5 linked regions of the Halorussus limi genome follow. The protein of the gene in region 4 binds, or shares a complex with, the protein of the main gene of each other region. Links are inferred from orthologs where the notes say so. Each region holds a gene or a part of one and is shown on either strand. Other genes may lie near its edges.

What was found.
Region 1: M0R89_RS13225 (region 4) and rpoB share a complex: the UniProt entries of both Methanocaldococcus jannaschii proteins name them as parts of the RNA polymerase complex. The link is inferred for Halorussus limi from one-to-one orthologs.
Region 2: M0R89_RS13225 (region 4) and M0R89_RS09030 share a complex: the UniProt entries of both Methanocaldococcus jannaschii proteins name them as parts of the RNA polymerase complex. The link is inferred for Halorussus limi from one-to-one orthologs.
Region 3: M0R89_RS13225 (region 4) and M0R89_RS14745 share a complex: the UniProt entries of both Methanocaldococcus jannaschii proteins name them as parts of the RNA polymerase complex. The link is inferred for Halorussus limi from one-to-one orthologs.
Region 5: M0R89_RS13225 (region 4) and M0R89_RS09025 share a complex: the UniProt entries of both Methanocaldococcus jannaschii proteins name them as parts of the RNA polymerase complex. The link is inferred for Halorussus limi from one-to-one orthologs.

What each region holds. Positions count from the first base shown.
Region 1 is NZ_CP096659.1:1,757,933-1,760,798, reverse strand. It holds rpoB (DNA-directed RNA polymerase subunit B), read right to left. Parts: upstream 2,414-2,866; coding sequence 587-2,413; downstream 1-586. Other genes in the region: M0R89_RS09030 (DNA-directed RNA polymerase subunit B''), read right to left, coding at 2,415-2,866; M0R89_RS09040 (DNA-directed RNA polymerase subunit A'), read right to left, coding at 1-585. UniProt on the Methanocaldococcus jannaschii protein: DNA-dependent RNA polymerase (RNAP) catalyzes the transcription of DNA into RNA using the four ribonucleoside triphosphates as substrates. The Rpo2 subunit (Rpo2N and Rpo2C in this organism) is implicated in DNA promoter recognition and in nucleotide binding.
Region 2 is NZ_CP096659.1:1,756,272-1,759,101, reverse strand. It holds M0R89_RS09030 (DNA-directed RNA polymerase subunit B''), read right to left. Parts: upstream 2,284-2,830; coding sequence 718-2,283; downstream 1-717. Other genes in the region: M0R89_RS09025 (DNA-directed RNA polymerase subunit H), read right to left, coding at 2,286-2,513; rpoB (DNA-directed RNA polymerase subunit B), read right to left, coding at 1-716. UniProt on the Methanocaldococcus jannaschii protein: DNA-dependent RNA polymerase (RNAP) catalyzes the transcription of DNA into RNA using the four ribonucleoside triphosphates as substrates. The Rpo2 subunit (Rpo2N and Rpo2C in this organism) is implicated in DNA promoter recognition and in nucleotide binding.
Region 3 is NZ_CP096659.1:2,866,490-2,869,292, reverse strand. The notes cover bases 34-2,794. They hold M0R89_RS14745 (DNA-directed RNA polymerase subunit L), read right to left. Parts: upstream 1,676-2,794; coding sequence 1,391-1,675; downstream 34-1,390. Other genes in these bases: M0R89_RS14740 (rhomboid family intramembrane serine protease), read left to right, coding at 1,805-2,794; M0R89_RS14750 (hypothetical protein), read right to left, coding at 391-1,143; hisF (imidazole glycerol phosphate synthase subunit HisF), read left to right, coding at 34-328. Outside these bases: more of hisF, read left to right, coding at 1-33; more of M0R89_RS14740, read left to right, coding at 2,795-2,803. UniProt on the Methanocaldococcus jannaschii protein: DNA-dependent RNA polymerase (RNAP) catalyzes the transcription of DNA into RNA using the four ribonucleoside triphosphates as substrates.
Region 4 is NZ_CP096659.1:2,552,098-2,554,871, forward strand. What follows is about bases 18-2,749. They hold M0R89_RS13225 (DNA-directed RNA polymerase subunit N), read left to right. Parts: upstream 18-1,149; coding sequence 1,150-1,350; downstream 1,351-2,749. Other genes in these bases: M0R89_RS13210 (50S ribosomal protein L18e), read left to right, coding at 18-276; M0R89_RS13215 (50S ribosomal protein L13), read left to right, coding at 273-710; M0R89_RS13220 (30S ribosomal protein S9), read left to right, coding at 704-1,102; M0R89_RS13230 (DNA-directed RNA polymerase subunit K), read left to right, coding at 1,350-1,529; eno (phosphopyruvate hydratase), read left to right, coding at 1,526-2,737. In the rest of the region: more of M0R89_RS13210, read left to right, coding at 1-17; more of rpsB, read left to right, coding at 2,750-2,774. UniProt on the Methanocaldococcus jannaschii protein: DNA-dependent RNA polymerase (RNAP) catalyzes the transcription of DNA into RNA using the four ribonucleoside triphosphates as substrates.
Region 5 is NZ_CP096659.1:1,755,461-1,758,202, reverse strand. What follows is about bases 1-2,700. They hold M0R89_RS09025 (DNA-directed RNA polymerase subunit H), read right to left. Parts: upstream 1,615-2,700; coding sequence 1,387-1,614; downstream 1-1,386. Other genes in these bases: M0R89_RS09015 (group I intron-associated PD-(D/E)XK endonuclease), read left to right, coding at 2,088-2,507; M0R89_RS09030 (DNA-directed RNA polymerase subunit B''), read right to left, coding at 1-1,384. UniProt on the Methanocaldococcus jannaschii protein: DNA-dependent RNA polymerase (RNAP) catalyzes the transcription of DNA into RNA using the four ribonucleoside triphosphates as substrates.

The sequences.
Region 1 (2,866 bases), 790 kb from region 4 along the record:
TTCGCGGTCCTCCTCCTCGTCGCCCTGCATCGCGGACGCGATCTGCTCGGAGTACTCGCTGGTCAGGACCTGCTGGACCTCGTAGTAGGTCGTGGGCTTCTCGTGGTTGATGTCGTACTGGACCTCGCCGCAGTAGGGACAGCGGTCCTTCTTGCGGGCCTCTCGGATGGCGGCCTTCGTCACGTCGGTGAGGTCGTTGCCGAGTTCCCGGGTCCGGGTCAGTTTGGACTCGTACTTCTCCTTCTCCTCGTCGGTCAGCAGGAGTCGCGAGCAGTTCCGACACGTCCCGCGCAGCAGGCGTCGGATGAGCTTCGTGAACCCGACGTGGATGACGGGCGCGGCGAGTTCGATGTGACCGAAGTGGCCGTTACACGACCCCGAGTGCTTGCCGCAGGTCTTGCACTCCAGTCCGGGGTCGATGACGCCCAGTCGCGGGTCCATCAGCCCCATGTCGATGGGGAAGCCGTCGTCGTCGTAGGTGTCGGCGGTGATTATCTTCGTCGCCGACATCTCTCGGTACTCCTCGGGGTCCATCAGCCCGAAGCTGATCTCGCCGATCTCCTTGGGTGTTTGTCCTGTTGACATGTTAGACTGCGTCCTCCAGTTCTAGTCGCGGTGCGATGCCGAGCGCCTTCATCTCGTCCAGCAGGAGCTTGAACGCGTACGACATCTCGATTTCGTGGATGTCCGTCTCCTCGTCGCAGTTCGGGCAGTAGACGCGGTTCTGCTCGACGTTCTCGACCGCGCTCATGCCACAGTTGGCACAGACGTATATCCACTCGCGGTCGGACTCGTCGAGCAGACGTTCCTTCAGGGTCAGGGCGGCACCGTGCCCGATGAGCACGTCCCGCTCCATCTCCCCGACGCGGAGACCACCCTCGCGGGCCCGACCCTCGGTGGGTTGGCGCGTGAGCACCTGCACCGGGCCGCGCGAGCGGGCGTGGAGCTTGTTCGACACCATGTGGTAGAGCTTCTGGTAGAAAATGGTGCCAATGAAGATCTCCGCCTCGATCTTCTCCCCGGTGATGCCGGAGTACATGATCTCCTTCCCGGAGGACTTGAAGCCCTGCTCTTCGAGTCCGCCGCGGAGTTCCTCCTCGTCCTCGCCCGTGAACGGCGTCCCGTCCACGCGTCGCCCTTCGAGGGCACCGACTTTGCCGCCGATCATCTCCAGCACGTGGCCGACCGTCATCCGGGACGGCAGGGCGTGGGGGTTGATGATGAGGTCGGGCACGACGCCCTGCTCGGTGAACGGCATGTCCTCCTGGGGCGCGATGTGGCCGACGACGCCCTTCTGGCCGTGCCGGGACGCGAACTTGTCGCCGAGTTCCGGAATCCGCTCGTCGCGCACCGAGACCTTCGAGAGCTTCGACCCGTCCTCGCCCTCCATCAGCGTGACCGTGTCCACGACGCCGGACTCGCCCGAGCGCATGGTGACGGAGGTCTCCCGGCGCTTCTGCGGGGAGAGACCGCCCATGTCGTCGGGTTCTTCGAGGAACCGGGGTGGACTGGTCTTGCCGAGCAGGACGCTGTTCTCGTCCACGCGCGTCTCGGGGTTGACCAGACCGTCGTCGTCGAGGTGGGTGTACGCGTCTTCACCGCGCGCGCCGCGCACGTCGTCGCTCGGAATCTCGAAGCGGTCCTCCTGTCCGCCGGGGTAGCGCCGTTCCTCGCCCTCGTACGTCCGGAAGAAGTGCGAGCGGGCCAGCGCGCGGTCCACGGAGCCACCGTTGAGGACGAGCGCGTCCTCGATGTTGAAGCCCTCGTAGGACATGACGGCGACCGTGAAGTTCTGGGCCGCCGGGCGGTCGTCGTACCCGATCTGCTCGGTCGTCTGGGTCTTGACCATCGAGAGCTGCGGGTAGTGCAGGAGGTGCTGGCGCGTGTCGGGCCGGATGCGGTAGTTGGCCGCCGGCAGCCCGAGCGACTGCTTGATCATCCCCGACCCCATCGTAATCCGGGGCGAGGCGTTGTGTTCGGGGTACGGGACCATGCCCGCACCGATACCGAAGATGAGTTGCGGGTCGACTTCGAGGTGGGTGTGGTCCTCGGTGAGGTCGTCCTCGTCCACCGCGACGTAGATGTCCTCTTCCTCCTCGGCGTCGATGAACTCGACCTTGCCGCGCTCCACGAGGTCGTCGAAGTCGAGGTCGCCGTTCTCGACCGCCGCAATCTCCTCCTCGGTGACGAGGGGTTCGCCGTCCTCGATGACCAGCAGGGGTCGCCGGGCGCGCCCGGCGTCGGCGTTGATGATGACCTCGCGTGTCCGCTCTTTGACCGAGACGTTGACCATCTCGCTCACGTCGCCGCGGCGACGCGCGTGGCGGACCTGTTCTGCGAGCTGTTCGGGGTCGGGGTGCGTTCCGACCAGACTACCGTTCACGTATACTTTCGCTTCTCGTCCCTGACTCATGTTAGTCGTCTGCGCTTGCAGTTGGTTCGACGCCTTCGATTCCGGGGATGCCTTCGACACCCATCGACGCCAGTTCTCGTTTCAGTCCCTGTTCGTTCTCGATGTTCTGGGAGAGCTCCATCGCCTGCGCGAAGTTCTTCACCAGTCCACAGTTCGGCCCCTCCGGGGTCTCGGAGGGACAGATGCGACCCCACTGGGTCGCGTGGAGGTCACGCGCCTCGAAGTGAGGCTGGCTCCGCGAGAGCGGCGAGCGGAGCCGTCGGAGGTGCGAGAGGACCCCCATGAAGTCCGTGCGGTCGACCAGTTGGGAGACGCCCGAGCGGCCGCCGACCCAGTTCCCCGTCGCGATGGGGTGTTCGAGGCGCTCGGTCAGTACGTCCGACCGGACCACGGTGTTGACCGACAGTTGGCGGTTCCGCATGTTCGCCCGCTCCAACTGGTACTTCACGTCCC
Region 2 (2,830 bases), 800 kb from region 4 along the record:
GAGCGGGCCAGCGCGCGGTCCACGGAGCCACCGTTGAGGACGAGCGCGTCCTCGATGTTGAAGCCCTCGTAGGACATGACGGCGACCGTGAAGTTCTGGGCCGCCGGGCGGTCGTCGTACCCGATCTGCTCGGTCGTCTGGGTCTTGACCATCGAGAGCTGCGGGTAGTGCAGGAGGTGCTGGCGCGTGTCGGGCCGGATGCGGTAGTTGGCCGCCGGCAGCCCGAGCGACTGCTTGATCATCCCCGACCCCATCGTAATCCGGGGCGAGGCGTTGTGTTCGGGGTACGGGACCATGCCCGCACCGATACCGAAGATGAGTTGCGGGTCGACTTCGAGGTGGGTGTGGTCCTCGGTGAGGTCGTCCTCGTCCACCGCGACGTAGATGTCCTCTTCCTCCTCGGCGTCGATGAACTCGACCTTGCCGCGCTCCACGAGGTCGTCGAAGTCGAGGTCGCCGTTCTCGACCGCCGCAATCTCCTCCTCGGTGACGAGGGGTTCGCCGTCCTCGATGACCAGCAGGGGTCGCCGGGCGCGCCCGGCGTCGGCGTTGATGATGACCTCGCGTGTCCGCTCTTTGACCGAGACGTTGACCATCTCGCTCACGTCGCCGCGGCGACGCGCGTGGCGGACCTGTTCTGCGAGCTGTTCGGGGTCGGGGTGCGTTCCGACCAGACTACCGTTCACGTATACTTTCGCTTCTCGTCCCTGACTCATGTTAGTCGTCTGCGCTTGCAGTTGGTTCGACGCCTTCGATTCCGGGGATGCCTTCGACACCCATCGACGCCAGTTCTCGTTTCAGTCCCTGTTCGTTCTCGATGTTCTGGGAGAGCTCCATCGCCTGCGCGAAGTTCTTCACCAGTCCACAGTTCGGCCCCTCCGGGGTCTCGGAGGGACAGATGCGACCCCACTGGGTCGCGTGGAGGTCACGCGCCTCGAAGTGAGGCTGGCTCCGCGAGAGCGGCGAGCGGAGCCGTCGGAGGTGCGAGAGGACCCCCATGAAGTCCGTGCGGTCGACCAGTTGGGAGACGCCCGAGCGGCCGCCGACCCAGTTCCCCGTCGCGATGGGGTGTTCGAGGCGCTCGGTCAGTACGTCCGACCGGACCACGGTGTTGACCGACAGTTGGCGGTTCCGCATGTTCGCCCGCTCCAACTGGTACTTCACGTCCCGGGCCAGCTTGTTCAGCGCGGTCCGGAACAGGTCCTTCATCAGGTCGCCCGAGACCTTCAGGCGCTTGTTGGCGTAGTGGTCCTTGTCGTCGGGTTCGCGCCGGTCGAGCGCCAACTCGAAGCAGGCCTCGGCCATCCGACAGAGGTAGTACGCCTTGTTGATGCGCACGTCCTCCTCCTCGACGCCCTCCTCGTGGAGGTGGGGAAGGAGGTAGCGGTCGATGACGTAGTTGGCGCGCTTGAGCTGGTAGTTCTTGCCCTGTCCGGAGGCGACTCGCTTCCCGAGAGACTCGATGGCCTCCTCCTCGGTCTGGACCTCCGCCTCTTCGAGGTTCTCCAGCATGAACTTCACCACCTCGGGGTCGTCGGAGACCCGGTGGACGATCTCCTCGTCGGACTCCAGTCCGAGCGCCCGGACCAGCGTCACGAAGTTGACGCTCCCCGAGACCGAGGGGAACGACACTTCGAGCAGACCGTCGCGGGTCCGCTCGACCAGCACCAGCGCGCGGTAGCCCCGGCGCTGGCTGAACGTCTTGGCGACCTGAATCTCGTCGCCGTACTTGGTGTCGTACTCCGCGAGAATCTTGTTGGGCGCGAGGTCCTCGCTCGTCATCAGGACGCGCTCGGAGCCGTTGACGATGAAGTAGCCGCCGGGGTCGGCGGGGTCCTCGCCGATTTCGATGAGTTCCTCGTCGGAGAATCCGGCGATGTTACACTTCTCGGAGCCGACCATGATGGGCATCCGGCCCACCTTGGTCTCGGTCGCGTCCACGACGCGCTCGTCCTCGCCCTCGCCCTTGACGATGGACATCTCCATGAAGACGGGCGCGGCGTAGGTGATGTTGCGGAGGCGGGCCTCTTGGGGGTAGAGGAGTTCCTCGCTCCCGTCCGCCTCACGCACGCGTGGCGTGACGATACGAACGTCACCCAGTTCGACGTGGACCGGTTCCTCGTCTTCCTTGTCGCCGATGTCGGTGTCGACGGTCCCCTTCTCGTCGACGACCTGCTGCATGCCGCGATTGAGGAAGCTGTTGAACGAGCGGTAGTGGTGTTCTGCGAGTCGTTCCTTCGAGAAGTACTCTCGGGAAATCTCGCGTCGGTCTTCTCTGTTCATTATTATTCTACGACGAGTCGGTATATTGTCGCACTGTCTGTCGTTCGGGAATCGCGCACGATCTTGATCACGTCACCGACCTCCGCGTCGTCGGGGAGCGCGGGGTCGGTGCGTTTGATTTTCGGTAAGTCGGTCGTTTTGATGTCGTACTCCTCCAGTACGCCGTCTAACTCCTCGTCGTCGACGACGCTGTGGTCCGGAACCATGTCGTGTTGGCTTACGTCTACCATGTGTGGCGATGGGTTGTCTGCGCAGAGGGAGAAATGGCTATCACGAGATACTACAGGGCTTTACACAGTGAGTTCATTTAAGACTTGCTAAGTAGTTCTCGCACCGCTAGCTGTTCGACCCCACCCCAATCGAGGGGAGTGCCTACGATTCCCACCCACTTCGCGGAGATATAAATTGTTTGCGGCGACGCGGGGTCGGACCGAATCCGGCGACACCGGGAGGGAGTCCCGCACCGAAACCGTTTGAGAAGCCTTAAGTCTAACCGGGGACAACGGAGGAATGCACTCGGAAGCCCGGGTGGTGTAGTGGCCCATCA
Region 3 (2,803 bases), 310 kb from region 4 along the record:
GGGCGGCCGCGAGGGAACCGGCCTCGACGTGGTCGAGTGGGCCGCGGAGGCCGAGGAGCGCGGCGCCGGCGAGTTGTTCGTCAACTCCATCGACGCCGACGGCACGAAGGACGGCTACGATATCCCGCTGACGAAGGCGGTCTGCGACGCCGTGGACACGCCGGTCATCGCCTCCTCGGGGTGTGGCGGTCCGGAGGACATGCACGAGGTGTTCACCGAGGCGGGCGCGGACGCCGGACTCGCGGCCTCCATCTTCCACTTCGGCGAGTACTCGATTCGGGACGTCAAGGAGTATCTGGCCGAGCGCGACGTACCGGTTCGGCTCTGAGGTCCCTACTTCTCGTCTGCGGGCAGAAAAAGCGGGAGTCGAATCGACGCGTTACCGGCGCGTCAGAGGTCGGGGGCCGCGAGCGCGGCGGTCCCGTTTCCGGTCTCGTTTCCGGTCGCGGCGCCGTCGGCGGTCGTCTCGCCGCTCATGCCACCGAGACCGCCGCCGATGAGACCGATACCGGCCGAGGCGTTCTCGATGCTGACGCGGTCGGCCTCGACGGTGTCGAGGATTGCGGACCCGACGGTCATGTTCTCGACTTCGACGGTCGGCGTGCCCTCGATGGGGTTGCCCTCACCCACGCCGCCGGGCGAGAAGGACGTGCGGATGTTGTTGACTTCCGCGCTGCCGAGACTCCCCGTCTCGACGAACAGCGATTCGATGCTGGTCTCCGAGAGCGAGGCGTTCTGAATCGTCGCGTTCTCGCCCTCGGGCGGCGTCTCGCCGCCGAACAACTGCTGGGCGACGGTCTGGTTCCGAATCGTGACGTTCAGCAGCGTCACGTTCTCGAACGAAGCGTTCACCACGGTCAGGTTCGACGCGGTCGCGGTGCCCAGCGACTGGGTACCGTTGACCCCGCGGTCGAGTTGCGTCTGGTTCAGCACCGCCTGCTGAACCGTGACGTTCGTCATCGTGAGATTCTGAATCGTGAGATTCTGGTACTGGTAGGTCTGGTTGTTCGTCTGGTCTTGGGCCGCGACGCCGGTGTCGGCCGGCGCGGCGGTAGCGTCGTGTGCGTTCGGTGACGCCGCGAGCGCGGAGGACGCTCCGGCGAGCAGTACGAGTGTCGCTACGACTACTGCGCGCGTTCTCATGCGACCGAAGGTTTTCCGAGTGCGTCAATAAACGGCCCCGACCGTTTGGGGCTTCCGTGCCGTGTTACGACGATTAAGTCGGGCTTATTCGGGTTCTGGCGGCGTCTGACGGTCGCTCTCCGACGCCGACGCTCGGCGGTGGCGATGAACGGAGTGAACGGCGCGAACGGCGGTTCAGAGTCGGGCGACGCTCGGCGTTCGGAGTCGCTCGTGAGAAACGGGACGCCCGAAGCGACGAGAAGAGGCCTCAGACTGCGCTCTCGTAGGCGTCGCGGAACGCCGCGGTCTTGTCCTTGATGTCGCCGGTGGCGTCTTCCAGCGCGTCGAGCGGGTCGGTGCCGTCCTCGGTCTTGATGGTCAGGATGGGTTCGGTCTGTCCGCCGGACTGCTCGGGGTTCATGTCGTACGTCGCGGCCGCGACGCCCTCGTGTTCGAGGAGAGTTCCCTTCAGCACGTTCATGAACGTGTGGTCCTCCCCGGCGATTTCGATAGAGAGTTCGTCGTCGGCCTTCTCGGCAACCCGTAGTTCCATACCCGTCAGTTCTAGCTTTGTGCGTTTCAACATTACGGAAAGACGCGTCGAGGGCGACCCGCCGTCGCTCGGCGAGCCCTCGACCGAATCCAGCCACCCATTTATACCGCGATGGAGAAACTAACCGGTATGGTTCAGTTGCCCCCGTGGTTGCCGGCACCGGCGCAGGTAGCGATTCCGGTCGTCGTCCTGCTGTCGCTCGCGCTGGTCCGGCGGCTCGACGCTCCCGCGGGTCGATGGGGTCGCCGTCTCCGGTCGCGGTTCCTGCTCGGCGTCCCGTGGGGCACTCTCGTCTCGGTGATGGGCGTGCTGGCGGTCTACCTCTTCGTCCAGCAGGGCGCGGGCAACTGGCGCAACCCCGTGACCCTCCCGTTCTCGTCGTGGTCGTACCTCTACCCCGTCGGGTGGCTTCTGGCACCGTTCTCGCACACCGGGCCGGGCCACCTCGTCGGTAACCTCACCACGACGCTCGCGGTCGCACCGCTCGCGGAGTACTTCTACGGGCACTTCCCGTCGAAGCGCGGCGAGAACCCCTTCTTCTCGCGGACGAGCAACCCGTGGGTTCGCGCGTTCGTCCTCTTCCCGGCGGGCGTCGCGCTGGTCGGACTGGCGACCAGCGTGTTCGCGTGGGGTCCCATCATCGGCTTCTCGGGCGTCGCGTTCGCGTTCGTCGGGTTCGCGCTGGTTCGCTACCCGCTAATGACCGTCGTCGCGGTGTCGGCGCAGGGAGCCATCAGGACCACCTATCGGGCCCTGCTCGACCCCCGGATATTCGGGTCGGCGTCGCGGAGGTTCGGCGAACCGTGGTGGTACGGCATCGCGGTGCAGGGCCACGTCCTCGGTCTCCTGCTCGGCATCCTTCTCGGTGTGGCGGTCCTCTACCGGCGGCGCGAGCGAGTCGGCGCGCTCCGACTCTGGACCGGCGCGGTCGTCCTCGGCATGTCGATGACCCTCTGGGCGCTCTGGTGGTACCGCGGCGAGAGCACCTACGTCCTTTATCGCGGGTGGGGCGTCGTCTTCGTCGTCACGCTCGCAGTGCTGACGACAGTCGCCGCGACGGCCGACCGCAGACCGCTGTTCGGCGACGTGTCCCGCCAGCAGGTCGGCCTGCTCGCGCTCCTTCTCCCG
Region 4 (2,774 bases):
TGGAGTACTGTCGCGGACCGCCTCGAGAAGCCCCGGAGCACCTACGCGGAAGTCAACCTCGGTCGCATCGAGCGATACGCCGAGGAAGACGAGACCGTCGTCGTGCCCGGCAAGGTTCTCGGGAGCGGAGTCCTGCAGAAGACCGTTACCGTCGCCGCCGTGGACTTCTCGTCCACCGCGGAGACGAAGATTCAGCAAGCCGACGGTGAGGCTCTCGAACTCGAACAGGTAATCGAACAGAACCCCGACGGCTCGAACGTGCGGGTGATCCGATGAGTCTCGCAGAATTCGACGCAGACGTAGTGGTCGACGCGCGCGACTGCATCCTCGGTCGCGTGGCGAGCCAAGTCGCACAGCGCGCTCTCGACGGCGAACGCGTCGCGGTGGTCAACGCCGAGGACGCGGTCATCACCGGGAGCGAAGACGACGTGATGGCGACCTACGAGAAGCGCGCCGAACTGGGTTCGGACAGCGGTCCGTACTACCCCAAGCGACCCGACATGATCTTCAAGCGGACCATCCGCGGGATGGTCCCGTACAAGGAGGACCGCGGTCGGGAAGCCTTCGAGAACGTCCGCGTCTACGTCGGCAATCCGCACGACGAGGACGGGGAAGTTCTCGACGGGACCTCGCTGGACCGGCTATCGAACATTCGCTTCGTCCAGTTGGGCGAAATCAGCGCAAATCTGGGTGCTAACGTCACATGGTAACCAACACGAGTGGCAAGAAGAAGACGGCCATCGCCCGCGCCACCGTCAGGGACGGCGAGGGGCGAGTGCGAATCAACTCCCAGCCCGTCGAGCTGGTCGAACCGGAGACGGCGCAGCTGAAGATGCTGGAACCGTTCCGCATCGCCGGCGACGAGGCCCGCGACGACGTGGACGTCGAAGTCTCCGTGCAGGGCGGCGGCATCAGCGGACAGGCCGACGCGGTCCGGACCGCCATCGCGCGCGGTCTGGTCCAGTACACCAACGACGCAGAGCTCCGGGACGCGTTCATCGAGTTCGACCGGTCGCTGCTGGTCAACGACTCGCGGCGCTCCGAGCCCAAGAAGTGGGGCGGCCCCGGCGCTCGCGCCCGCTACCAGAAATCTTACCGTTAATCACTATGACAGGAAACCCGCGGTTCCGAACGGAGGCACGATAATCCATGATGGTACCAGTCCGCTGTTTCACCTGCGGCATGGTCGTCGGGGAGTACTGGGAAGAGTTCAAGGCACGGTCGGCGACGAAGGAGGGCGACGAGGACCCGGAGAAGGTCCTCGACGAACTCGGCGTCGAACGACAGTGCTGTCGCCGGATGCTCGTCTCGCACAAGGACCTCGTCGACATCGTCGCTCCCTACCAGTAATGGCTCAGCAACGCTACTCTCGCTACGAGAAGGCTCGCATCATCGGGGCACGCGCCCTGCAGGTGTCTTACGGCGCCCCCGTGCTGACCGACACCGAGGAGACCGAGCCGATTCTCATCGCGGCCGACGAGTACGACGCCGGTGTCCTACCGTTCACGGTGCGACGAGGTGAGAAATGACGCTCGTCAGTGAGGTTCGGCTTCGGCAGGTTCTCGACTCCCGAGGCAATCGGACGGTCGAGGCCGACGTCGTCACCGAGAGCGGTGGCTTCGGCCGCGCGGCGGCCCCGAGCGGGGCTTCGACCGGCGAGTACGAAGCCATCGAACTCGACCCGAGCGAGGCCATCGCGTCGGCCCGCGAACACGCCGTCCCCCGGTTGGAGGGCAAGGTCTTCGTCGGCGACCAGCGCGACGTGGACCGCACGCTTCGCGCGGCCGACGGCACGGACGACTTCTCGGAGATCGGTGCGAACAGCGCGGTCGCCATCAGCATGGCCGCCTCGAAGGCGGCCGCCGACGTGACCGGCGCACCGCTCTACCAGCACCTCGGCGGCGCGTTCCGCGGCGAGGAGTTCCCGACGCCGCTCGGTAACGTCATCGGCGGCGGCGAACACGCCGCGGACGCGACCGCGATTCAGGAGTTCCTCTCCGCGCCCGTCGGCGCGCCGAACGTCCAAGACGCGGTGTTCGCCAACGCCGCGGTCCACCAGGAGGTCCACGACCTGCTGGCCGAACGCGACATCGCCGCCGGAAAGGGCGACGAGGGCGCGTGGGCACCGTCCATCGAGGACGACGAGGCGTTCGAGTTGATGGCCGAGGCCACCGACTCGGTCGCCGACGAGGTCGGCTTCGACATCAAGTTCGGACTCGACGTGGCCGGTGCGGAGATGTACGACGAGGACGACGACGAGTACGTCTACCGCGAGACGACCCGCTCGACCGACGAGCAGATCGAGTACATCGCCGACCTCGTCGACGAGTACGACCTCGCCTACGTGGAGGACCCCCTCGACGAGGACGACTACGCCGGTTTCGCGGAGTTGACCCAGAAGGTCGGCGACCGGACGCTCGTCTGCGGCGACGACCTGTTCGTCACCAACGTCGAGCGACTCCAGACGGGCATCGAGCGGGGCGCTGGCAACAGCATCCTCGTCAAGCCCAACCAGATCGGTACGCTCTCGGACGCGTTCGACGCCGTCGAACTCGCGGTCGAGAACGGCTACCGGCCGGTCATCTCCCACCGGAGCGGAGAGACCGAGGACACGACCATCGCACACCTCGCCGTGGCGACCGGTGCTCCGTACATCAAGACGGGCGCGGTCGGCGGCGAGCGAACTGCCAAGCTCAACGAACTCATTCGTATCGAGCAAAACGTATCACGACTATGAGCGAAAACGACCCCGAACAGGTAGACGAGGAAGGCCT
Region 5 (2,742 bases), 800 kb from region 4 along the record:
TGCGACCCCACTGGGTCGCGTGGAGGTCACGCGCCTCGAAGTGAGGCTGGCTCCGCGAGAGCGGCGAGCGGAGCCGTCGGAGGTGCGAGAGGACCCCCATGAAGTCCGTGCGGTCGACCAGTTGGGAGACGCCCGAGCGGCCGCCGACCCAGTTCCCCGTCGCGATGGGGTGTTCGAGGCGCTCGGTCAGTACGTCCGACCGGACCACGGTGTTGACCGACAGTTGGCGGTTCCGCATGTTCGCCCGCTCCAACTGGTACTTCACGTCCCGGGCCAGCTTGTTCAGCGCGGTCCGGAACAGGTCCTTCATCAGGTCGCCCGAGACCTTCAGGCGCTTGTTGGCGTAGTGGTCCTTGTCGTCGGGTTCGCGCCGGTCGAGCGCCAACTCGAAGCAGGCCTCGGCCATCCGACAGAGGTAGTACGCCTTGTTGATGCGCACGTCCTCCTCCTCGACGCCCTCCTCGTGGAGGTGGGGAAGGAGGTAGCGGTCGATGACGTAGTTGGCGCGCTTGAGCTGGTAGTTCTTGCCCTGTCCGGAGGCGACTCGCTTCCCGAGAGACTCGATGGCCTCCTCCTCGGTCTGGACCTCCGCCTCTTCGAGGTTCTCCAGCATGAACTTCACCACCTCGGGGTCGTCGGAGACCCGGTGGACGATCTCCTCGTCGGACTCCAGTCCGAGCGCCCGGACCAGCGTCACGAAGTTGACGCTCCCCGAGACCGAGGGGAACGACACTTCGAGCAGACCGTCGCGGGTCCGCTCGACCAGCACCAGCGCGCGGTAGCCCCGGCGCTGGCTGAACGTCTTGGCGACCTGAATCTCGTCGCCGTACTTGGTGTCGTACTCCGCGAGAATCTTGTTGGGCGCGAGGTCCTCGCTCGTCATCAGGACGCGCTCGGAGCCGTTGACGATGAAGTAGCCGCCGGGGTCGGCGGGGTCCTCGCCGATTTCGATGAGTTCCTCGTCGGAGAATCCGGCGATGTTACACTTCTCGGAGCCGACCATGATGGGCATCCGGCCCACCTTGGTCTCGGTCGCGTCCACGACGCGCTCGTCCTCGCCCTCGCCCTTGACGATGGACATCTCCATGAAGACGGGCGCGGCGTAGGTGATGTTGCGGAGGCGGGCCTCTTGGGGGTAGAGGAGTTCCTCGCTCCCGTCCGCCTCACGCACGCGTGGCGTGACGATACGAACGTCACCCAGTTCGACGTGGACCGGTTCCTCGTCTTCCTTGTCGCCGATGTCGGTGTCGACGGTCCCCTTCTCGTCGACGACCTGCTGCATGCCGCGATTGAGGAAGCTGTTGAACGAGCGGTAGTGGTGTTCTGCGAGTCGTTCCTTCGAGAAGTACTCTCGGGAAATCTCGCGTCGGTCTTCTCTGTTCATTATTATTCTACGACGAGTCGGTATATTGTCGCACTGTCTGTCGTTCGGGAATCGCGCACGATCTTGATCACGTCACCGACCTCCGCGTCGTCGGGGAGCGCGGGGTCGGTGCGTTTGATTTTCGGTAAGTCGGTCGTTTTGATGTCGTACTCCTCCAGTACGCCGTCTAACTCCTCGTCGTCGACGACGCTGTGGTCCGGAACCATGTCGTGTTGGCTTACGTCTACCATGTGTGGCGATGGGTTGTCTGCGCAGAGGGAGAAATGGCTATCACGAGATACTACAGGGCTTTACACAGTGAGTTCATTTAAGACTTGCTAAGTAGTTCTCGCACCGCTAGCTGTTCGACCCCACCCCAATCGAGGGGAGTGCCTACGATTCCCACCCACTTCGCGGAGATATAAATTGTTTGCGGCGACGCGGGGTCGGACCGAATCCGGCGACACCGGGAGGGAGTCCCGCACCGAAACCGTTTGAGAAGCCTTAAGTCTAACCGGGGACAACGGAGGAATGCACTCGGAAGCCCGGGTGGTGTAGTGGCCCATCATACGACCCTGTCACGGTCGTGACGCGGGTTCAAATCCCGCCTCGGGCGCTTTCTCTGACGAACAAAACTGTGAGCAACTTCTTCGCACCTAGGGGTTAGTGCCAGCGGATAGCAGTCGAGATTCAAGTAGGATGACGGCACATCTCGTGCCGAACGATGAACCCATCGCGAAAGGGTGACGAGACGGAAGCGACGATTCTTGGCAGACTGATGCAAGCCGGCGTCTCGGTTTCGGTCCCGTTCGGAGACAGCGACCGCTACGACCTCGTCGTGGACGACAGGACGAGACGCTATCGCGTCCAGTGCAAGACGGGTAGTTGGGTCGATGGTACGGTTAGATTCAACCTCTACAGTTCGACCACGGACTCGGAAGGCCGAGTCGACGCGGACTACACTCCCGACGAGATAGACGCCTATGCAGTGTACTCACCCGATACGGATTCCGTGTACTGGGTCCCCATCGAGGCGACTGGGAGCGGCGAGATGCGGTTACGTGTCGAGGATCACCATCCGAAGGTCCCTAAGTCGAGAATCAACTGGGCGAGCGAATACGCGCTGTCGAATCGGTTCGAGTGACGCCCTCTGCGTACGGCAGATTCTACCAATGGACGTCGAAACCGACACCCATTAATAAGCCCGGCCGGAAAGAGAGAATGCACTCGGAAGCCCGGGTGGTGTAGTGGCCCATCATACGACCCTGTCACGGTCGTGACGCGGGTTCAAATCCCGCCTCGGGCGCTTTCTCCGACGAACGAAACTTCGAGAGACGTCTGTACGACTCCGTTCTCACCAGCGACCGATATTTCGACGG